4 regions of the Glutamicibacter sp. FR1 genome follow, and region 4 is predicted to be linked to each of the others. Evidence: riboswitches for the same ligand, from Rfam matches in the RefSeq annotation. Region 4 holds a riboswitch; each other region holds the start of a gene.
What was found. Region 4 has a riboswitch for thiamine pyrophosphate ahead of thiM (hydroxyethylthiazole kinase). Riboswitches for the same ligand answer to the same signal wherever they lie in the genome.
Positions count from the first base shown of each region.

Region 1 (5,719 bases), 980 kb from region 4:
CGGCGAGCAGTTCATCGCCGGCCACGATCGGTCGGTGGTGGGTGAAGCGCTGGTCGGCATGCACCACGCGGGAGAAGTCGATGCCGCTGGCCGGGTCGGAGATCAGCTGCGCGTCGGCCCGCTGGGCGATGATGATTGCGAAGGTCGGCGGGGCGACAACGTCGCTGTAGCCCAGCCCGCGGGCTGCCTGCACTTCGTAATGCGCCCGGTTGGCGGCTTTGGTGGCGGCGGCGAATTCGCGGATCTTCTCGCGGCCTACCTGGTAGGACTCGCCGGCAGGGTAGATGCGCCCTACCAGGTCGGGGTTGATACCCATGGGTTCTCCTGAACGTTGTTGGACGTGGCCGGGCGTGGATGCCGCTGGATACGAAATCCGGGCGCAGCTGCCCGGTCACACTGTGGAATTCTTGCGAGAGCCTAGTTCTGCCCGTCGGCGGGGCGCTTGTTGGACTGTGGCGCGGCGAGGCCGTTGTCGATGCGCCACTGGCGTGCGTCCTTGGCCCGGACGACCAGGCTGGCGATGTGGCAGAGCATGCCGATGACCATGATGCCGATCGCGATGTAGACCGTGGGCAGGGACGGAATGTTGGCGCCGATGATGGCCAGGATAATGCCCACGCCCATGATGCCCATGGCGGCGAAGACGAGCTTCTTGTAGCGGGGCGAGGCGGATTCCCAAGGAGTGTTGGTCATGGCTCAAGTCTAGTTCAGCCCGGGCCGGGAGCGCTCATTGCCGCCGGGGCATTTCCGCGTGACTCCCCCGACAACGCTCCGGCCTCAGAACAGGGCGGATTGCTCTTCCTTGAAGTCCCCGCGCTGCTCCACCACCGCGACCTCGCGGGTTTTCAGCTCGGCGGCATCCAGCAAGCGCAGGGTGGTGCCATCGCCGCTGTCGGCGAGGATGCTCTGTCCCAGCACGCCGCGGATGCGCAGGTTCACGGTGCTTCCGGGCAGGGTCGTGGTCCAGGCATGCAGCGCATGCGCATCCCAGGCGCCAATGACCGGGCGGGCGAAGGCCGGCTGCTCCCACAGCTCGTCGCGCAATTGCACGCCAAAGGTCTCCAGGCCGCGCTGCGCGCCGAGGAAGTCCCTGGCCCGGCCTGCCGCGTCGGCGTTGATCTGATCAAGCTGGGCGTAGTCCAGTTCCCAGCTGGCCAAGCCCTTGACCTTGGACTTCTGCCGCACCTGCTGGCTCAGGCCCACATGCTCGGTAACCAGGTCTTCGATCACCCGGATGGCCGCCCCGTCAGTGGCGCGGGCGACATAGCGCGCAATGACTGCGCCCTGCTGCGCCAGCCGTGTCCATTTGCTCTGGGCCGAGGTGGTGCCGACCTTGGTCGCTCCGTGGGCGAAGCTGGCGATATACAAGAAGTGCGGCTGTTCCAGGTACTTGCGTAGGCCTTCGGGGGCCTCGCCGGTCTTGTGGAAATGGTGCATGAACTTCGACTGGTCCAGCCGGCGGCAGCTCTCGCATTGGGTGCCTGTGCGCAGGGCCTTGTTCTTGGGGCATGTCAGCGCATTGCGCGAGCCGTCGGCGTTCATCGTGATGTAGCCCAGGCAGAACTTCAGTTCTCCGATCTCCAGGGCCAGTGAACGTCCCGCTTCCAGGTACTCGGTCCCCCAGGTTTCGCCGCTGCGCAGCCGGAGCATCGGAGCGGGTTCGTGTTCTGCGAAGCTGATGCCGTGGCATAGCTGCCGGGTAGCTGAAGCGAATTCCATCAGGACCTTTCTGAAGTTTCACCTCCAACGATAGTTCACTGCAGAGGGCCAGGTCCGTTGGGCAGGTTGGCCGATTCGCAAAGTCCGAAAGTTAGCTGGACGAATTCCCGTTTGGTTCTGGCCTAATTCTTAGGAGATGCCCTTAGGCTGAAACTGCACCGGAAACGTACCGCGGACCGGGCCACAATCTGTTGAGGTGATCCAGGATTTCAGTCCCATTTGATGACGAGACGCGTGCAGTGGCAATCACGGCTGCTGGAACTACCCCGTCCCCGGCCGAGTTGCAGCGATTGACGAAGGCCTTCCACCACGATTTCCAGCGCTTCATGATGGAATACCAGTTTGCGGTGGACGAAGTGCTGACCAAGGTCTCGATCTTGCGTGAAGAGTTCTTGTACTTGCACAAATACAATCCAATCGAGCACGTCAGCTCCCGGGTGAAAACTCCGGAGAGCATCATGCGCAAGGTTGCCCGCCGGGCCATCGCGCCGTCCCTTACTGCCATACGCGAGAACATCAGCGATATTGCGGGTGTGCGCATTACCTGCAGTTTCGTCAAGGACATCTATAAGGTCCTGAACACCTTGACCGCTCAAAATGACCTGAAGGTCATCCAGATCAAGGATTACATCAAGAACCCGAAGCCAAGCGGCTATAAAAGTGTCCATGCAATTGTGCAAATTCCGGTCTTCTTATCCGACGGCCCTGTCGACGTCGTAGTGGAGTTGCAAATCCGCACGATCGCCCAGGATTTCTGGGCAAGCCTGGAGCATAAAATTTTCTACAAGTACGAGGGGGAGGTTCCAGAACATCTAGTACAGGAGCTCGCCGATGCGGCAGCTGTTGCAACGAAACTCGATATGCAAATGCAACGCTTGCATACCGAAGTACACGGCCATGATGCCAATGATGCAGCAGGACAAGAGACGAATTTCGATACGAAGGCCTTCCAGGGACTGCTCTCGCTGGCACAGCAAGCCAGCACAAGGAGCCCTGAAAAGGGTGCGGACAACTAAGCGTTATTGGCTTCGAAACGACGGGTCCCTGAAGACCGCTTCGAACCCGGAAACCAAAAAAGATCCTCAGCCGAAGCTGAGGATCTTTGATTTGGTAGCGGCGCCGGGACTCGATCCCGGGACCTCACGATTATGAGTCGTGCGCTCTAACCAGCTGAGCTACGCCGCCACAAGTGAGAAACAATCCAGTAGAAGCCAAGAAAGCTTCTCACTCAGAGCCCCCTGCCGGAATCGATCCGGCGACCTCGTTCTTACCAAGAACGCGCTCTACCACTGAGCTAAGGGGGCAACGAGTAAATACTCTACACGCATTTCCCGGCAAAGAAAAATCGGCAAACCGACCTGGAAAACACCCCGAAATTTCCATAAAACCACTAGTCAAATTGAGATTAGCCACTCACCCTAGATCTTCAAGGACGAAGACTGGGACAAAAGGTGCTCGGGTGACGATGCTCACTGAGGTGTCCCTTGTGGTCAATCGCGGATTCGACCAGACGCGCAGGATAAAATCCCGAGACACTTTCCCTCGTGGCAGAACCACAGATCTCCCGCGCAAAACATAGGAGGCTCAACTCCCCCAGTCCCTCGACCCTGGGATTATGGATTACCTGGAAGGGCATCTGGCATCCGGTGCGCGGAGTCGCCACAACGCGCCGCGAAAGTAATCCAGGAGGCATGAAGCAAGCTCTCACGCGCACGGAATTCACCTAGGCAACCCGACTCCTATTTCCGTCTTGATTAGGAATATTGTGACGTCAGCAACAAATCCCCGGGAGATTTTGCAAACCTCGAAAACCTGTGTAAAGTATTTACCTGTTGCCCCCTTAGCTCAGTGGTAGAGCGCGTTCTTGGTAAGAACGAGGTCGCCGGATCGATTCCGGCAGGGGGCTCGCAATGAGAGAAGCAATCTGATTCCAGATTGCTTCTCTTTTCGTTTATCTGCCGCTCTTAGTGCCCCATCGCGCGGCCTTCGCCTCAGCCTTCGCTCGCGCTGCTTCGCCAGTCTTCTGCCACGCCGTCTTCCCCAGATTCCCGATTCGCGCTGCAAGAGGCTGATCGCTTGTACAAGCTAGCTCCTGCCGCCGGGCCAGTGCCCGCATCCTGAATTGCTGTCACCCTTCTGACCACTGGATTTGCGTTTCTTCCTCCCAAGCGTGCTAAGTTGTTCGCGACCACACGGGTGCCCTGGCAAGGGCTGAGATCGGGCTATCGCCGTCCGCGACCGTTGAACCTGTCCGGGTCATGCCGGCGAAGGAAGTGAGTTTCCCCAGTGGAACAATTTGAACAGCACCCTGCCCACACCCTTGCCTACCGCGAATCTGCGGGAATTTCTGTTCCCGTCACGCAGATCCATCTGGCAGACTCTCCCAATGGAAAGCCCAACGAGCCGCTGTCGGTGTATCGGACCAGCGGACCGGGAAGCGAACCGACCCAGGGCTTGCCGCCCTTCCGCGAGCAATGGATCCTGGAGCGCGGGGATGTGGAGACTTACGCAGGCCGCGAGCGCAATCTGCACGACGACGGGCGCTCGGCGGTCCGCCGCGGCACGGCCAGCGCGGAATGGGCTGGACGTTCAGCCCCTCCGCTGCGGGCCGTTGGCGGAGCGCGCGTAACGCAGATGCACTATGCACGTGCCGGGATCATCACCCCGGAAATGCGCTATGTGGCGCTGCGCGAGGAATGCGATGTAGAACTGGTGCGCAGCGAGCTCGCGGCCGGACGAGCCATCATCCCGGCGAACATCAACCACCCGGAATCCGAGCCGATGATCATCGGCAAGGCGTTCCTGGTCAAGATCAATGCGAATATCGGCAACTCGGCGGTGACCAGCTCCATCGCAGAAGAGGTCTCCAAGCTCCAGTGGGCCGCCAAATGGGGCGCCGACACGGTAATGGACCTGTCCACCGGAGATGACATCCACACCACCCGAGAATGGATCATCCGCAACTCCCCCGTGCCCATCGGCACCGTGCCGATCTACCAGGCGCTGGAGAAGGTCAATGGCGAAGCCAACAAGCTGACCTGGGAGATCTTCCGCGACACTGTCATCGAGCAGTGCGAGCAGGGCGTGGACTACATGACCATCCACGCTGGCGTGCTGCTGCGCTACATCCCACTGACCGCCAACCGGGTTACCGGCATGGTTTCACGCGGCGGGTCCATCATGGCCGGATGGTGCCTGGCGCACCACCAGGAGAATTTCCTCTACACCCACTTCGATGAGCTGTGCGAGATATTCGCGCAGTACGACGTCGCCTTCTCGCTGGGCGACGGGCTGCGCCCGGGCTCCATTGCGGACGCAAACGACGCAGCGCAGTTCGCCGAGCTGGATACGCTGGCCGAGTTGACCAAGCGCGCCTGGCACTACGACGTGCAGGTGATGGTCGAGGGACCGGGGCATATCCCGTTCCATCTGGTGCGCGAGAATGTGGAGCGCCAGCAGGAATTGTGCGACGGGGCCCCGTTCTACACCTTGGGCCCGCTGGTCACCGACATCGCGCCGGGCTACGACCACATCACCAGCGCCATCGGTGCCACGGAGATCGCCCGCTACGGTACCGCAATGCTCTGCTATGTCACGCCCAAGGAGCATCTGGGGCTGCCCAACCGGGATGACGTGAAGACCGGCGTGATCACCTACAAGATCGCGGCTCACGCAGCAGATCTGGCCAAGGGGCATCCGGGTGCCACGGCCCGTGATGATGCGCTGAGCAAGGCTCGTTTCGAATTCCGCTGGAATGACCAGTTCGCGTTGTCCCTAGACCCGGTCACCGCGCAGGAATTCCATGACGAGACTCTGCCGGCCGAGCCGGCGAAGACCGCCCACTTCTGTTCCATGTGCGGGCCGAAATTCTGCTCCATGCGCATTTCCCAGGACATCCGCGACGAATACGGCTCGGCCGAGGCACAAGCGGCCTTGGCCGGGATGGCGCAGAAGAGCCGGCAGTTCCTGGAAAGCGGCGGCACGGTCTATCTCGGGGATG
Region 1 is NZ_CP178602.1:2,466,459-2,472,177, forward strand. Features, by position in the region: gene ACLQ8T_RS11910 (MaoC family dehydratase N-terminal domain-containing protein) at 1-316, opposite strand, end outside; gene ACLQ8T_RS11915 (hypothetical protein) at 418-693, opposite strand; gene ACLQ8T_RS11920 (DUF2797 domain-containing protein) at 778-1,719, opposite strand; gene ACLQ8T_RS11925 (GTP pyrophosphokinase family protein) at 1,959-2,735, shown strand; tRNA gene ACLQ8T_RS11930 (tRNA-Met) at 2,828-2,904, opposite strand; tRNA gene ACLQ8T_RS11935 (tRNA-Thr) at 2,952-3,023, opposite strand; tRNA gene ACLQ8T_RS11940 (tRNA-Thr) at 3,554-3,625, shown strand; TPP riboswitch at 3,902-4,009, shown strand; gene thiC (phosphomethylpyrimidine synthase ThiC) at 4,006-5,719, shown strand, end outside.
Region 1: another riboswitch for thiamine pyrophosphate. It lies ahead of thiC (phosphomethylpyrimidine synthase ThiC); the one in region 4 lies ahead of thiM (hydroxyethylthiazole kinase).

Region 2 (5,719 bases), 830 kb from region 4:
AGACGCGGGTTGGCGAAAAGCCAATAGGCGACAAGTCCCACCACGGGCAGGAAGAAGATGGCCAAGAGCCATGCCATTGCGGTGGTGGGGCGCCGGTTGCCCGGAACGATCCCGATCATGAAGTAGCGGACCGCTAGCTCGATCGCCACCAGCACGCTCCAGAGAACGCCGCCGATCTGCAAGAAGACTTCATTGCTTGGCCACACGTAGGCACCCCCTTTGGCTATACACTCGAAGTTGGCATTTCGGCCTCTGATCTGCGATATACAGGCCAAAATCCTTCGCTTAGCTTATCGAACAATCCCCTGCTTGTCTGAATCTCCGCCCGCAGAAATCACGCAGAAGACGCTGGGGTTCGATAATCTGTCTTTATGAGCTCACTTGTATTCTTGGATCCTGCCTATCCGGCTGGACGTCTTGCCGATATCACCGCACCGCAACTTCTGGTCACCGCACAGGGAGTCACGCGAGGTGATGGCATCTTCGAATCGATGCTCTACACCAACCAGGCCGTCCGCAAATTCGAAGCGCATCTGTCACGGTTGGCAATCTCTGCTGAAGTTGCAGACCTGGCCATCCCCGATTCGCGCAGCTGGTATGCCGCGGTCGACACCGCGGTTGCCGACTTCGACGCCACCGGCGGCGCCGAAGAGGCCGTGGTGAAGCTGGTTGCTGCACGCGGCGAGCACGACAGCGATCCCACCATTTGCTGGGTCACCGTCACCCCGGCACCGGCGCTGGGCAAGGAACAGCGCGAAACCGGCGTGGATGTCCTGCTGCTGGACCGCGGCTACGACTCGAAGCTGGCCGAACGCGCACCATGGCTCATGATGGGCGCCAAGACCCTCTCCTATTCGATCAACATGGCCGCCCTGCGCTACGCGCACAAGCACGGCGCCCATGACGTCATCTTCACTTCGGCTGACGGCATCATCCTCGAAGCTCCGACCTCGACCGTGCTGGTTGCCCAGCGCGATGACGAGACCAAGCGACTGCTCACCCCGATGCTGGAAACCGGCATTCTGCCAGGCACCACGCAAAGCGCGATCTTCGATGCGGCGGCGCAGGACGGCTGGGAGCTGGGCTATGGCCCGCTTCGCCCTGAGGACCTGTACCAGGCCGACGGCGTGTGGCTGGTGTCATCGATCCGCCTGCTCACCCCGGTGCGCACCATCGATGCCAAGCCGTTGCGGCTGGACGCCGAGCTCCATGAGGAGCTCAGCGCCCTGAGCGACGCAATCCGCTAGGACCACACCAGGTTGTAGGTCCCTGCCAGCACGGCCGCAGCCATGGCGGCCGTGCCAAGCAGGATTCCGGTTGCCAGCACCATGCCATCACGCCAGGTGAAGGTGGCCGTGCGAATCCAGGTGCGCTTGGCCGTGCCGAACCCCTTGGCCTCCATCGTGGTTGCCAGCCGTCCGGCGCGGCGTATCGCCTGCACCAGCAACGCCAGCACCTGGCCGAGGGTTGCCCTGATGCGCTGGCCCACGGTGCCGAAGTTTCCGACACCGCGAGCACGCCGGGCCAGGGTGAGCGTGGTGAATTCTTCCACCATCAGCCCAAGCAATCGCATGCCTGCCAGCGCCCCGAGCACAAACCGGTGCGGGACCTTCAGCTGCTGGGACAGCGCCCCGCCCAAATCGCTGGGGTTCGTGGTGGCCAGCAGCAAGATGCACGGGATGGCCAGTGCGAAGGCGCGCAGTCCGGTGGCTATGCCGCCGGCTACCGATCCCTCGGTGATGCTGAAGGCGCCGAATTGCGCGTACACCATGCCGCTGTCCTGGCCCACCAGGGCAATGCCCCAGGCCGCGAAGATCCCGGCAAGCAGCAACGGCCACGCACGCTTGAGGAATTTCAGCAGGCTCAGCCCGGCCAGCGGGAAGAACACCACGGTCGCCAGGATAATCACCAGTGCCGAGACCCAATCCAAGGTGGTGATCAGCGGCAGCGTTGCCGCGGCCACCGCACCCAGCTTGGCCAGCGGATTGATCTTCGCCAGCCAGCTGTGCCCTACCGGCGCATCGAGCACCGGCCCTTGGCGCGGGGCATCAGCATCCGGGGTGCCGGAAGCGAGCACCAGCTGATTGGCCTGGAGCACCGAGGCAAAATGCTCATCGTGGGTGACTGCAATGATCGCAGTGCCCTGCTGCAGCTCTTCGACCAGTAACCCGGCCAGCTCCCGCCAGGTGTTCGCATCCTGCCCGAATGTCGGCTCGTCGAGGATCAGCACCTCTGGCGCGGCTGCCAAAACGGTGGCCACGGACAGCCGGCGCTTCTCTCCGCCGGAGAGCGTGAACGGATTCGCCTCAGCCAAATGCGCCAACCCCAAGCGTTCAAGCAACGCATCGACGCGCGCCTGGACCTGGGCCGGGTCGTACTTCGGCGCGTTGGCGCTGCTCGCCTGCGCACGGCTGGGTGCGAAAGCCAGCTCTTCGCGGACGCTCTGCGTCACGAACTGGTGTTCGGGCTCCTGGAAGACCGAGCCGATCCGCCCGATCAGTGCACCGGCTTTCCAAGCAAACGGGGAATTGCCCAGGCCGTCGGCCAGTTGCGCGGTGGCCGTCAGCTCACCGCTGGCCGGGGCCAGCAAACCGCCCAAGGCCAGGGCCAGCGTCGATTTGCCGGCGCCGTTCTCGCCGAGAATCACCGTGGCGGTGCCCGCCTGCACTTCCATATCCACCGCCTGGGTATGCGGCGCGGTAGCCGTGCGGGCGCAGACCAGCTGCCGCGCTTCCAGCAGCATAGCTCCGGCAAGGTTCTCGGCCGGTGCCACCTGCGGAACATATCCGGGAACCCATAGCCCGGCGGCAGCCAGCTCCTGGCGCACGGGTTCTTCGGTGTACAGCTGACGCGGATCCAGGTCGTGCGCGACTCCCCCGCCCGGTTCCAGCACGATAACCCGGTCCATATGCTCTGCCCAAGCTTCGAGCCGATGCTCGACCACAACCAGCGTGGCACCGGATAGCTTCGCGGCGTTCAGCACCGCATCGCGCAACGGCCCGATGCTCTGCGGGTCCACGTTGGCGGTCGGTTCATCGAGCAGCATGAGGCCGGGTTCCATGGCCAGGATGCCAGCCAGGGCCAAGCGCTGCTTCTGCCCGCCGGAGAGCTGCTGGGTGCGGTGGTCGAAGGACAGCGCGCCCAATCCGACCGCGTCCAGCACTTCGGGGATCCGCTGGCGGATCACGCCCGGATCCATCCCGAGGTTCTCCGCTCCGAAGGCCACATCATCGGCGACCCTGCTTTGCACGACCTGGGTTTCCGGGTCCTGCTGCATCAAGCCCACCGGGTGGCTCCGGCGGAACGCATCGTTGCCATCAATCAGCAGCTGTCCGGCAAGCTGCTGATCCTCATCGGCTTCCAGCAGCCCGGCCATTGCATGCAGCAACGTCGACTTGCCGGCACCGGATGGACCGAGCAGCAGCACCTTTTCACCGGCGTGGATCTGCAGATCCAGCCCCGAGATGGCAGGTTCCTGCCGCTCCGAGTGCTGCCAGCCGAAACCAGTTGCGGTGATTGACGCTCCGCGCTGGGTCAGCGAGGCGGCATCGGAATTGGCAACTGAACTCATTTTGCGGTTTCCAGGTGTGCACGCCGGCTCGCCAGTGCGCTCAGGGCACCGGTCTTCGCCAGTCCGCGCGTGGCCAGCCAGGACAGCAACCCGGCGATGACCAGACCGGAAACACCGGTGGCGATCACGTGGAAGATCTTCATCCCGGCGGTGTACTCGACGTAGTAGGCCAGGATGTATGCCTCGGTAATGCCGGCGAACAGGCCGGAGGACAGGCCTGCCAGAAGTGCCACGCCCAGGTTCCACTTGCGGTAGCGGAATGCCGCGAAGACCAGCTCCGCGCCCAGGCCCTGGACCAGGCCGGAGATCAGCACGGTCAACCCGTAGTGCGAGCCGAGCAGCGCTTCAACCACGGCGGCCAGCATCTCGCAGTAGATCGCGGCGCCGGGCTTGCGGATAATCAATGCGCCGAGCACCGCGGGGAACAGCCACATGCCGGTGAGCAGCGCGGTGGCTGGAGGGAAAGCCGCGAAGGCCAGCGAAAACAGGCCGTAGCCGGCACTCCATGCCCAGAAAATGACTCCTGAAGCCACGGCGATCACCGATGCCACGACGATATCGACGACACGCCAGCCGGTACGATGCTTCGAAATTGTTTCGTTCATTGTTGGTCCTCCTGTGGAAAGGAGGGGGGATGCACGGAATGAGGGCATGCTGCGCCTATCCGCATCCGAGATGCTCGACTTCCTTCGCCGGTACTAGCCGGGGCAGGTTCGAGGGTCTGCGATCCATCGCACTCTCAGCGTCCTGCGACTTCGTAGAAGTCTGACGCTCCCCTGTCGGAATAATTACTGCTCCCCCACCATACCGCAGGTATGCTGGGCAGAGGAACGATGTGTCACGAGCTTGATCGCGAGGAAAAAATGGATAAAGTGCAGAAACTTGTCACTACCGGCATCACCGTTGGCGCGGGCATGCTCGGTGGCAAGCTGGTTGATTTCATTTGGTTGAAGGCAACCGGCAGCAAGGCGCCACGCAAGGGCACCGAGGAAGCGGCTGAAGCGTCCTTCCGCCGCGCATTGGGCTTCGCGATCGTCTCGGCCCTGGTGGCAGCGATCATGCAGACCGTGGCCGACCGCAGCGCCAACAAGGTTGTTGCCAAGTTCACCAAATAGGCTTCGGCGGCAAGCCGAGAGCGGGAGCAGTTCGGCTGAACTGCTCCCGCTCTTTTCGCATTACTTGTCCTCTGGCGCTTCGGCCTTGGACATCGGTGTTGCTCCGGTGGGCGGTGCGCCATTGACCCTGTTGACCACAAGGCTGAGCTCATCGGAGAACAGGGTTTCCTTGGCCGCGTGCTTGGTGCGGTAGCCGGAACGGCCGATCATGTGGGCGGAAACCGGCGCTGTCAGCAGCTGCATGCCCCAAGCCAACGCGAGGACCGGGATGACCGCCCAGCTGCGCAGGTAGATGGCCAACCCGGCGAAGATCAGCAGGAAGCCGAGCACCTGCGGCTTGGTGGCCGCATGCATGCGGGTGAGCATGTCCGGGAAGGTCAGCAAGCCGATGCCTGCGATCAAGGACATCAGGCAGCCGAGGATCAGCAGGATGGCGACGAGGATATCGAGGAAGAGTTCCATTAGGCATTCCTCTGATCCGAGACGAAGCGCGAGACGGTCACAGAGCCGATGAAGCCGAGCATGCACGCGGCAACCACGAACAGCATGTAGTCGGTGTGCTCGTGCAGCACCATCTCCAGGCACAGGGCGGCGGAGATGATCAGCAGCATCACGTCCAGGGCAAGCACCCGGTCAAGGATTGATGGCCCCTTGGCAACCCGGATCAGGCAGGCGATGGCGCCCAGCCCGAGCATGATGCCGCAGATCCAGATGACGATATCCAGCATGTTTATCCCTTCCTCGCGACGACGTCCGGTCCGCATTCGCTCTTGATCGCCTCGTACTCGTCACGGCTGCCGATGGCCATGATCAGCCGGCGTTCGATGTCCCGGATAGCTGCCCGTGCCTTCTCCACATCCTCCTGAGACTGGATGTTGATGTAGTGCAGGTACAGGGTCGAGGAGCTGCGGTCCACGTCGATCACGAAGGATCCGGGGATCAGCGTGAGCATGTGGCCCACGGTCATCACGATCAGGTCCGAGCCGGTGCGCAGCGGGACGGCGATGATCGCGCTGCGGGTGCTCTTTCCGCG
Region 2 is NZ_CP178602.1:2,621,823-2,627,541, forward strand. Features, by position in the region: gene cls (cardiolipin synthase) at 1-182, opposite strand, end outside; gene ACLQ8T_RS12620 (aminodeoxychorismate lyase) at 372-1,247, shown strand; gene ACLQ8T_RS12625 (ATP-binding cassette domain-containing protein) at 1,244-3,571, opposite strand; gene ACLQ8T_RS12630 (ECF transporter S component) at 3,568-4,176, opposite strand; TPP riboswitch at 4,239-4,359, opposite strand; gene ACLQ8T_RS12635 (DUF4235 domain-containing protein) at 4,435-4,686, shown strand; gene mnhG (monovalent cation/H(+) antiporter subunit G) at 4,747-5,148, opposite strand; gene ACLQ8T_RS12645 (monovalent cation/H+ antiporter complex subunit F) at 5,148-5,414, opposite strand; gene ACLQ8T_RS12650 (Na+/H+ antiporter subunit E) at 5,417-5,719, opposite strand, start outside.
Region 2: another riboswitch for thiamine pyrophosphate. It lies ahead of ACLQ8T_RS12630 (ECF transporter S component); the one in region 4 lies ahead of thiM (hydroxyethylthiazole kinase).

Region 3 (5,719 bases), 1.1 Mb from region 4:
CCAGGAACTTACCGCGCTCGACACCCTCGCGCAGGAACCCGTTGCTTTCGGCTACACGCTTCGATCCAGGATTATTCGCCCGAAGTCCTAATTCCAAACGGTACAGACCTAGCTCGCCAAACAGGTGGTTCACCAAAGTTGCCACTGCGCGAGTGGCCAGAGACCTCCCGCGGTAGTCCTGGTTCATCCAATACCAAACCCATGCATTCTGATTGTCTGGATCGACAGTACCGCAGACCAAACCGACCAGCCGGTCTCGATAGGCGATGGCGAAAGCCTGCTGCCGTTCGCCGGCCTCCATCAGGGAACGCACGTACGATGCGGCTTTTTCCGGAGTGTCGGCATCTCCTTGGCGTTCCATATCGGCATTGGAGGAAAAGGCTTCGAAAACGGCTTCGGCATCCGATTGGCGCAGCCTGCGAACTGAGAAATCGTCGTCGACAGGTGCGGCCTTGCTGGGTTCTGCAAAAGAAAGCTGCCGCGCAGCGGGCGTGCCCTGATGGAAGAACAGCTGCCAGCGATCCTGCTCATGGATCCACAGCGAACTGCGCTCGCTGGCGGATGCCGAGGGCAACCTCCAGCGCAGAAGCACCGCTTGATCGGCAACCTGGATCGCCACGGGGCTCCCGACTTCCCGAGATCCAGAATCCACTTCCGGCTCCTGGTCCAGCTGGGCAATGATCGACTCGCGATCGTAGACACGGCCGCTGGCACCCACTTCGGAGAACTGCGGATGCAAGTACCGTTCCAATTGCCTGCGGCTATGGCGCTGGTTGGTTTCCAAGAGCTCCTGCTCCAACGAAATGATCGTGTTGGACAACGCAGATCCCTGGGGAAGCACGCGGGGGAAGTCATGAGATGCCATGTCAACTAGTACATCACAGAAGATGACGGAGCTGCGGTTGCTCCAGTTCGACTTTATGAGCTGGATCATGCCTATAATCGCAGTACTCCGCGGGAGCCTGTAATCGACCAGGCTGAGAGGGCACCGAGCCGACCGCTACACCTGATGCGGGTCATGCCGCCGTAGGAAGGATGCGTGCCCTCGTGCATGTGAATATTGTTGGCGCCGGAATCATCGGCCTGTCCGTCGCGTTCGAACTGGAATCGCGGGGACATACTGCCACCCTCATCGATCCAGCACCAGGCCAAGGTGCAAGCTACGCGGCGGCCGGAATGCTGGCCCCGGCAGCTGAAACGGTCTGGGGCCATGGCCCGCTTCACGAGCTGCTTGCCGCCTCGAATGCCGCCTATCCAAAGTTCATTGAGCGCATCGAATCCATGACCGGGCAACGCCCGGACTACCTGCAGAACTCAACCCTCGTCGTCGCGGCCGAACCGGCTGACCGCGAAGCCCTGCATGAGCTGGCCGAACTGCAAGCTTCCCTCGGCCTGTCAGCGGAAAAGCTCTTGCCCAGCCAAGCCCGCAAACTCGAACCAGCCTTGGCCGCGAATATAGCAGGCGCAGTCCTATGCCAAGATGACCACCAAGTCGACCCACGGTCAGTCGTCAAAATCCTGCTTGATCACCTGCGTGGCCGCCTGATCGAGGAGCGGGCGCAGGCGCTGGTGAGCGACGGAAGCCGAACCACCGCGGTACGCACCGCATCGGGCAAGATCCTCGAAGCGGATCAAACCATCGTGGCCAACGGGCTGGGCACCATTGACGGCCTGGACCGGGTGCCGGTGCGCCCCGTCTACGGAGATATTCTCCGGATCCAGGGGCCAGCTGGTCCGCCATTGATCACCCGGACCATCCGCGGCATTGTGCACCGGGAGCCGGTGTATCTCGTGCCGAGAAAGGACGGCAGCCTCGTTCTTGGAGCCAGCGTCCGGGAAGACCGCCAGCCTGCAGTGAACATCGGAGCCATGCACCTACTGCTGGACAATGCACGAAAGCTCATCCCCGGCATCAGCGACTGCACGTTGAACGAGGCAACTGCCCGGGCCCGTCCCGCCACACCTGATGACCGTCCGCTGCTGGGGCGCATTGACCCGGGCCTGGTGCTTAGCACCGGATACTCCCGGCACGGAGTGCTGCTGGCTCCGCTGGGCGCAACACTTACCGCTGATCTTATTCACGGAAATGGAACGCACCCCTTGCATCAGGCTGTGAATCCACACCGCTTCGCCACAGCGACCCAGACCACCGACCGAACGGAGCATCACCCATGAAAAGCATTGGCATCAAGTTCAATTCCCGGGAACTGAACCTGGACGAAGGAATCACCCTTCGCGAATTCATCAGCATGCAGATCGGCAAGGATCTGGATAGCAACTCGGCGGCCGTGGACGGCAGCAAGCTTGGAATAGCCGCCGCGGTCAATGGCGCTGTCATCCCGCGCAGCGCCTGGAACAGCTACACGCTGGCCGAAGGGCACAGCATCGAACTCGTTACCGCAGCCCAGGGAGGCTAGGCGTGGACATGCAAAACATCACCGAACTGGACATCAACAGCGATCCATTCCAGGTTGCAGGACGCACCTTGTCTTCGCGCTTGATCCTCGGCACCGGGGGAGCGAGTTCGCTGGCCACCCTGGAAAGCGCATTGCAGGCCTCCGGAACCGAACTGACTACCGTGGCCATCCGACACTTTTCGGCGGCAGGCGAGTCCAACGTGTATGACTTGCTGCAGCGCAACAACGTGATTGCGCTGCCGAATACCGCTGGATGCTTCACCGCTCGCGACGCGATCCTCACCGCGCACCTGGCCCGCGAAGCGCTGGAAACGAACTGGATCAAGCTCGAAGTGATTGCGGACGAGCACACGCTGCTGCCCGATCCACTGGAACTGCACGCTGCCACCGAACAGCTGGTCGCCGACGGGTTCCAGGTCTTTGCATACACCAATGATGATCCTGCCCTTGCCCAGCGCCTCCAGGACGCCGGTGTTGCGGCCATCATGCCAGCCGGAGCACCAATCGGTTCCGGCCTGGGCATCTTGAACCCGCACAATATTTCCACCATCGTCTCCCGCGCCCAGGTGCCTGTCGTTCTGGACGCCGGAGTCGGCACCGCCTCGGACGCTGCTCTGGCCATGGAGCTCGGCTGCGACGCAGTGCTGCTGGCCAGCGCGGTGACCCGGGCGCACAACGCACCACTCATGGCCAAGGCCATGAAGGATGCGGTGCGTGCCGGACGCGCCGCACGGCTGGCCGGCAGGATCCCGCGCCGCGACACCGCCCTGCCATCTTCGCCCACCGAAGGCATGATGCAGACCCTGGTCGGTGACTTCTCGTGAACCAGTCAGCATTGGTAGCCCCGGGACCGGAGCTGACACCGGAAGAATTGGCGCGTTATTCCCGGCATCTGTCGCTTCCCGGCGTCGGCGAAGAAGGGCAACGCAGGATCGCCAATGCCAAGGTGCTGGTGATCGGAGCCGGGGGACTGGGCAGCCCCATTGCCAGCTACCTGGTCGCCGCAGGGATCGGCACCCTCGGGGTCGTGGACGACGACACGGTTGAACTGTCCAACCTGCAACGCCAAACCATGCACCGGCAACAGGACGTAGGACGCTTGAAGGTGGAATCGGTCCGCCGGATGGCCCACGAGCAGAACCGGAATGTCCGGGTTATCGCCGTGGAGGGCAAACTGGATGAGACCAACGCCGTGGCGCTTTTCAGCGACTACGACCTGGTCATCGACGGGAGCGACAACTTCGCCACGCGCTACCTGTCCAACGACGCCGCGGAAATCACCGGCACCCCACTGGTATGGGGGACCCTGTTCCAGTTCTCCGGGCAGGTGTCCGTCTTCGACCCGCGCACCGGTCCGATGCTGCGCGATCTTTTCCCTGAAATCCCTGATGCGGACTCCGTGCCCAGTTGCGCCGAGGGCGGGGTATTCGGCGCACTGTGCGGCGTCATTGGCTCGGTGTTGTGCACCGAGGCCCTGAAGCTCATCACTGGAATCGGCACCACGCTCAGCGGAAAATTGTGGCTCTATGATGCACTGGAAGCCAGTGTGCGAACTCTCGACTTTGCCAGGGACCCGCAACGCGAGCCGGTGAGCAAGCTGGGAGAGTACCGGCCGGTGTCCTGCGCTAACGAAGGGCATGCTCCGGAACTTACCGTTGCTCAACTGGCGGACCTTGAAGCGCAGGAACCGGTGTTGCTGGTGGATGTGCGTGAAGCCTGGGAACGCGACATCATCGCGATCCCGCACAGCCAGCACCTGCCGCTCGTGCAGCTGGAAGAACAAGGACTGGGAGGGCTCGCGCAAGGTGCCTCGGCGGTTGTGTTCGTCTGCAAAACTGGTGTCCGTTCACAGCAGGCGGCGCGGATTGCCAGGCCGGATCTGCAGCCAGCCGTCCAGGTGTATAGCCTCAGCGGTGGCACCGTGGAATGGGCCAGGCAGGTTCAGGGGCAGCAGGTGGCCTACTAGTGCCCAGCGTTGCTGTGCCCGCGCTTCTTGGAGCCGGCCCAGCTCTGGCATACTTGCGCTATGGCTTTGGGAATTGCGCTGGAGATCCGTGAATTGAAAATCGGCGACGAGCAGCAGGCAATCGATGCCCATCATTTGATGCTTGGCGATGATTTCGAGTTCCTGCCCACCTGGTCTCTCGCTGAGGCGTGGGAAGACTACGTCTACCGGATGAAGGCAGGGCGCCGTGGCGAGCACATCCCCGAAGGATGGGTTCGCTCGGCGCTGTTTGCCGCCTTCGACGACGGGGAACTGGTGGGCCGTGTATCTGTGAGGTATGAGCTCAACGAGGGCCTGCTTCATTACGGCGGGCATATCGGCTATGGTGTAGTTCCCGAGTATCGTCGCCGTGGTGTGGCACAGCAACTGTGCAGATTCGGATTGCAGGAACTGCGCGAATCAGGAATTGAGCGCGCACTGGTTACCTGTGCTTCCGATAACATCGGTTCAAGATCGACCATTGAAAAATGCGGCGGATTGCTGGACGCCAAGCTTCCGGAAATTCAAGCCAGCCATCGCGCCGGCACGCTGCGTTTTTGGATACCTACCCAGTCGATCCGCTGAATTTCTCGCGACCGGTACATGAAATTCCTGTATGTTCTGACACAGATCAACAGACTATTAGTCTCGAGCGCGTAAACTGGATTGTTGGGTCGACTTTGGCCCCGACTCCACAGACCCAAATTCTCGAGCGGAAGTGAGCCTTCACGCATGTCAGCAAACACCATTACTCGCGATGAACTTCGCAATGTAGCCATTGTGGCGCACGTTGACCACGGCAAGACCACCCTGGTCAACGCCATGCTCCAGCAGACCGGCGCATTCGACAGCCATGGTGAAACCGAAGACCGCGTGATGGACTCAGGTGAGCTGGAACGCGAGAAGGGCATCACCATTCTTGCCAAGAACACCACCGTGTTCTACAGCGGCCCAGCGGCCGAGGGCAAGAAGATGACCATGAACATCATCGACACCCCGGGCCACGCCGACTTCGGTGGCGAGGTTGAACGCGGCCTGTCCATGGTCGACGGCGTTGTCCTGCTCGTCGACGCATCCGAAGGCCCGCTGCCGCAGACCCGCTTCGTGCTGCGCAAGGCGCTTGGCGCCAACCTGCCAGTGATCATCGTGGTCAACAAGACCGACCGCGCCGATGCTCGCATCGACGGCGTCGTCTCCGACTCCATGGATCTGCTGCTCGGCCTGGCCTCCGACTTGGCCGACGAAGCTCCGGACCTGGATCTGGATGCCATCTTGAACGTTCCCGTGGTCTTCGCTTCGGGCAAGGCCGGTTACGCAT
Region 3 is NZ_CP178602.1:2,314,846-2,320,564, reverse strand. Features, by position in the region: gene ACLQ8T_RS11140 (GNAT family N-acetyltransferase) at 1-865, opposite strand, end outside; TPP riboswitch at 945-1,050, shown strand; gene thiO (glycine oxidase ThiO) at 1,048-2,175, shown strand; gene thiS (sulfur carrier protein ThiS) at 2,172-2,417, shown strand; gene ACLQ8T_RS11125 (thiazole synthase) at 2,426-3,241, shown strand; gene moeB (molybdopterin-synthase adenylyltransferase MoeB) at 3,238-4,383, shown strand; gene ACLQ8T_RS11115 (GNAT family N-acetyltransferase) at 4,477-4,986, shown strand; gene typA (translational GTPase TypA) at 5,134-5,719, shown strand, end outside.
Region 3: another riboswitch for thiamine pyrophosphate. It lies ahead of thiO (glycine oxidase ThiO); the one in region 4 lies ahead of thiM (hydroxyethylthiazole kinase).

Region 4 (5,719 bases):
CCGGCGATTTTCCGCCCAATTCCAAAGTGGTTGGCGTCAGGTGCTTTGCCGCCGCGGCAGCCACGATCTTGGCCACGCGTTCACCGCCGGTGTAGAAGATATGGTCCCAGCGGGCGGCAAGCAGCTCGGTGGATGTGTCCACTCCTCCCTCAACGACCGCATAAACACGTTCATCCAGGTAGACCGGGAGGAACTTGGCCAAGACGCCCGAGGTGGCCGGAGCCAGCTCGGATGGCTTGATCACCGCGGCGTTGCCGGCGGCAATGGCCGCGACCAGCGGTGCGAGTACCAGCTGGACCGGGTAGTTCCAGGCGCCGATAATCAGCACGACGCCCAGCGGACGCGGCTCCACCTTGGCCATGGCCGGCTGCAGGGCCAGCGGAACTTTGACGCTGGTGGAATCCATCCATTCAGCGAGGTGGCGTTGGGCGAAATCTATTTCTGCGCGCACCACGTCGATCTCGGAGAACTTGGCCTCGGTGGCGCTCTTGCCCAGGTCTTCAGCCAGGGCCTGGACAAAGTCTTCCAGATGCTCGTCGAGCATCTTTTCCAGGGCCTTGAGCTGCTGCAGGCGGAAGCGTCGCGGATGCGTGATCCGGGTGTCAGCGGAACGCCGCAAATGGCTCAGAACTGTTGCGATGCGTGATGGATGCTCGTCCACCGGAGGTGCGGAATCGCCGACCGGTTCGGGCAACGGCGTGGAAGTAAACAGACCCATGTTTTGAGCGTACGGCAACGAGGCGGATATTCACTGATTAATTCACGAAGGGATTCAATATGTATCAAATAGTTGATACATTAATGGCCATGAGCCAGATCCCGGCGAGCGCCATATCCATCGCTTTCGTTGGCGCAGTCATTTACCTGTGGTTGCGCTCCGTGGCGCATCGGCGTGAGGCACCGGCCATCGTCCGCGCCCAGTCGCACTCATTCTGGTGCGCATTGATCGCATTCTTCGCTTCGACTTCGTGGGATCTGCCTGAGACGTGGCGCATTCCTATGAACGGGACCGATTCGAGTTCGGTTTTCGCTGCAGCTCTCTCGCCGGGAATCTGGATTCTTCTCGTTTACCTCATTGGCTTGTTCACCTGGCCCAAGGAACTCCAGCCGGTGCGCACCGCCTCACTTGAGGCGCGCACCCTGGCGACGCCGTTCCCGAGGTCCCTGGGGATTTTCGTCGCGCTGTTGCTTCTGGCCGCGGTGGGATTGCTGTGGCCGGCCTCCCGCGTCGAAGGGAGCGTTGGCATCCCGGAGTCGGAAACCACTATGTTCGATTCTGATGGCAGCTACTCCTACACCTCTGCGGGCCCAACCGATGGCCTGCTGCCCGGAAACCAAATGCTCCCGGTCTTCATCGTGGCTCTGGCAGGTATCGTCGTGGCCGCCGGAGTGATTGCAGCAGTGATCCTGAACCGGCGCCCCTTGGCCGGCATCACCGCCGAAGACAACCAGGCCTTGCGCACGGTATGGCTCAACCGGTTGCTGCGCAATACCGGTATCGTGCTGCTGGCATTTTGCGTATCGGTGGCCAATTACTCGCAAGGCTATTCAACCGGTGGACCGTACGAGTTATTGAACTATGGCGCCCTTGCGGTGGCTCTTACGCTGTTCTTCTGGGGCCCGCGCACCACATTCTCGGCTCACTCCACCATCAGGGAACGGACCGCCTTCTCGCGATTGCGAGATCAGCTCTTCGCATTGCAATACACCACGGCTACCCTTGCATTGCTCGCCGTTGCCATCGGCTGGTCATTCCTACCCGTGGATGAGGAATTCCGGATGCCGACCAATGAACGAACTACGTGGATCCTGGTGCTCTTTGCCGGTGCGGCATTGCTCTACATCATGCTCAATACGCTGTATCTGGGCTACGCCAGCAAGGTGGCTCGGCAGGCGAGTGCAGCACCAAAGCATCATGCACCCCTGCCCTTGTGGTCCTACATCGCCGCTGGCTTGCTGGTTGCCATCTGCGCTTTCCTGCTATTGGATCCACCGCTGGAGACGCTTTGGGGGTTCGCTCCTCCGAACCGGGGACTAGTCATCGGGCTGTTGCTGCTGCTTGCGGCGGCGCATATGGGCTTCATCTGGTCCTGCCGCCGGGCGACTATTCCCTGGGCCGTCTCGCCAGCTGAAGAAATCTGGTATCGGCGGGTTCTGGAGCTGCGGTCGATGCGCGTTGCCACCAGCGCTGTGCTTGCCATGCTGCTGATTGGCTACGGCTTCCCAGCAGGCCTGGGGCTGTTTGCACTTCTGGTCTTCGTTGTCCCAGCGGTGATTTTTCTGGAGCGTCCTGGTACCGCGATGGTGCGTGCACAGCAGCCGACAGCAGCATCATGAGCACGCAAATCAGTGTCGACCTCGCGGCGGCCACTGCACCCTACGAGCAGATCCGCTTGCAGATCGCCTCGCTGATCACCCTGGGAGAATTGCCCGCAGGCAGCAAGCTACCCACCGTGCGCGCACTGGCCACCGACCTCGGTGTTGCTGCCGGAACGGTAGCGCGCGCCTACAAGGAACTGGAAGCCGAAGGTCTGATCACCTCTCGGCGGCGAGCCGGCACAGTGGTCAACGAACGGCTTCGGCCGGTGGATGCCAGCGAAGACCTGCTGGCCGCGGTGGATCACCTCTGGGCGCTGGCGGCGGCCCAGCAGGTCGATGCGGCCACGCTCAAGGCCTTGGTGGCGCGGCGCGAGCGTAAGTAACTTGTCCTTGGAACCGCTTGTGCGTACGCTCTATGGCAGTGACACGGGGTGTCGGAACAACCGACTGAGATGAGACCCGTTGAACCTGATCTAGTTCACGCTAGCGGAGGGATGTCGCATGGCTTTGCATGCAGTTGCCCAAGAATACCGGCAACAATCACCTTTGGTTTTCTGCCTGACCAACACCGTCGTAGCAAATTTCACCGCCAATGCCCTGCTGGCATCCGGCGCGTCCCCGGCCATGACGGATCTGCCCGGAGAGGCCGGCCCCTTCGCAAAGGCGGCTTCCGCCGTCTTGGTGAATCTGGGAACTCCGAGCACCGAGCAGCTGGCCGCCATGGAAGAAGCCGTGCAATCGGCGAGCGCAGCAGGCACCCCATGGATCCTTGATCCGGTGGCGGTCGGCGCCCTGCCGGTGCGCACGGATTTCGCGCGGCGCATTGCCCGGCAACGCCCGGCCCTGATTCGCGGCAACGCCTCGGAAATCCTGGCCCTGGCCGGACGGCAATCGGCTTCACGCGGTGTCGATGCCTTGGATGACGTCTCTGCCGCCTTGGCGGCTGGACGCGAGCTGGCCGAGCGGCATGACTGCGTGGTGGCCATTTCCGGCCAGTCCGATGCCATCATCGATGCCACGCGGACGGTCCTGGTGCACACCAACGGAATCGGCTTGACGCGGATCACCGGCGGCGGTTGCGCGTTGGGCGCGTTCTGCGCCGGCATGATTGCGGTCCACGATGACCCGTTCGAGGCCGCCATCGCGGCCCACGGCTTCTACGGGCTGGCCGCTGAAAAGGCCCTGGAGAACAGCACAGGTCCGGGCAGCTTCGCCGTCGCATTCATTGATGCGCTGTCCGCAACCGATCCAGAAGAACTTAAGACTTTGAAGCACGAGGAACTGAACCATGCATAATTACGGAGCCTACCTGGTAGCCAATACTGCCAGCTGCACCCCGCGCAGCACCCTGGAAGTGATCGAAGGCGCCGTCGCCGGAGGAATCCAGTGGATCCAGCTGCGCGCCAAGGATGAAACCGCCCGGGAATTCTTCGAGCTGGCCTGCGCGGCCGCCAAGCTCACCGAGGGCAAGGCCCAGTTGCTGATCAATGACCGCATCGATGTCTACCTCGCGGCGCGGGCTGCCGGCGCAGCCGTGAACGGCATCCATATCGGGCAAAAGGATGTGCCGGTGCAGTTGGCCCGGCAGATCATCGGCGAAGGTATCATCGGACTGAGCGCTTCCAGCGATGAGCAACTGGCCCAGGCGAACAAGGACGCCGCGGTCATCGACTATCTCGGTGTGGGGGCCGTCCGCGCCACCCCGACGAAGAAGGACCATCCCACTCCCCTGGGCCTCGACGGCTTTGCGCGTGCCACGACGCTGGCCTCACTGCCCTGCGTGGCAATCGGTGCCATTACCCACGAGGACGCGGCGGCCATCCGTGCCGGCGGCGGAGCGGGCATGGCAGTGGTCCGCGCCATCTGCAATGCAGAGGATCCGCAGCAGGCCAGCGCGCAGCTCGTTTCGGCATGGGAGGCCGCCAAATGAACATCTTGTCCATCGCAGGATCCGATCCTTCCGGTGGCGCCGGAATCCAGGCGGATCTGAAGGCCATTGCCGCCAACGGCGGCTACGGAATGTGCGTGATCACCGCCTTGACCGCGCAGAACACCCATGGGGTGTCCGGAGTGCAGGCGATCAGCGGCGATTTCGTCCTCGCCCAGCTTGAAGCCATCAGCGCGGATATCCGCATCGATGCAATCAAGATCGGGATGCTCGCCAACGCCGAGGTGATCCGCGCAGTCACCGGCTGGCTGGAAACCGTGGATGCTCCGGTAGTCCTGGACCCGGTCATGGTGGCCACCAGCGGAGACCGCCTGCTCGATGGCGAAGCGGCGCTCGATTCGCTGCTGGACCGGGCCACGGTGATCACCCCGAACCTGCTGGAACTGGCCAGCCTGCTGCGCGAGCCGGTAGCCGCATCATGGGACGAGGTGCTGCGCCAGGCCCAGCGCCTGGCGGCCAAGCACGATGCCCTGGTGCTGGCCAAGGGCGGGCATCTGGCCGGGGCGGTCTGCCCCGACGCGCTGGTAGCAGCGGACAGGGTGCGCTGCGAGCTGCACGGTGCGCGCCATGCCACCAAGAACACCCACGGCACCGGCTGCACCCTCTCCAGCGCCCTGGCCACCCGCTTCGCTGCCACCGGAGACTGGACCGCCGCGTTGGAGCAGTCCAAGGCGTATCTGTCAGCGGCAATTGCGGCGGCCGACCAGCTGCAGGTGGGCAGCGGGCACGGCCCGGTCAACCACTTCGCCGGGTTCTTCGCCGGCGCTGATCCGATGGCCGGCTGGTGGGAGGACATCGCGGGCCTGCGTGCGGGCATCGACGAGCTGGCGTTCATCATGCAGCTGGCCGACGGCAGCCTGGAACGCGAGAAGTTCGAGTACTACCTGGCCCAGGACGCCCTGTACCTGCAGCGCTACGCCCAGGTGCTGGCGCAGGCCAGCGCGCTGGCCCCGGACCTGGATGCGCAGCGCTTCTGGGCCAAGGGCGCCGGTCAGATCCTCGAGGGCGAGCTGCAGCTGCACCGCAGCCACCTAGTGGAAGGGCTGGCGAACCCTTCGGCGACCACACTGAACTACGTGAACCACCTGTCCTCCTGCACCGGGAGCTATGCGGAGCTGATCGCCGCAATCCTGCCGTGCTACTGGCTCTACCAGGACATCGGCAAGCGGCTGGCGGCGGCCAACCATGCCGGGCACCCCTACGGCGACTGGCTGGAGACCTATTCTTCCCCGGAATTCGACGAGGCCACCGCCCAGGCGATCGAGATGGTGCGCACCGCGTGGACGCTGGCCGACCCGGCGCTGCGCGAGAAAATGCGCCAGGCGTTCCTGCGTTCCAGCGAGCACGAGCTGGCGTTCTTCGCGCAGGCCCACGAGAACCAAGTAGAATTCTCTACGGCCTGAAACCCGCAGGGCCGGGAAGAGGAATCATGAGTTGGAGCATCCACGGCAA
Region 4 is NZ_CP178602.1:47,243-52,961, reverse strand. Features, by position in the region: gene ACLQ8T_RS00280 (aldehyde dehydrogenase family protein) at 1-718, opposite strand, end outside; gene ACLQ8T_RS00275 (hypothetical protein) at 808-2,337, shown strand; gene ACLQ8T_RS00270 (GntR family transcriptional regulator) at 2,334-2,702, shown strand; TPP riboswitch at 2,737-2,831, shown strand; gene thiM (hydroxyethylthiazole kinase) at 2,821-3,615, shown strand; gene thiE (thiamine phosphate synthase) at 3,608-4,249, shown strand; gene thiD (bifunctional hydroxymethylpyrimidine kinase/phosphomethylpyrimidine kinase) at 4,246-5,670, shown strand; gene ACLQ8T_RS00250 (uracil-xanthine permease family protein) at 5,697-5,719, shown strand, end outside.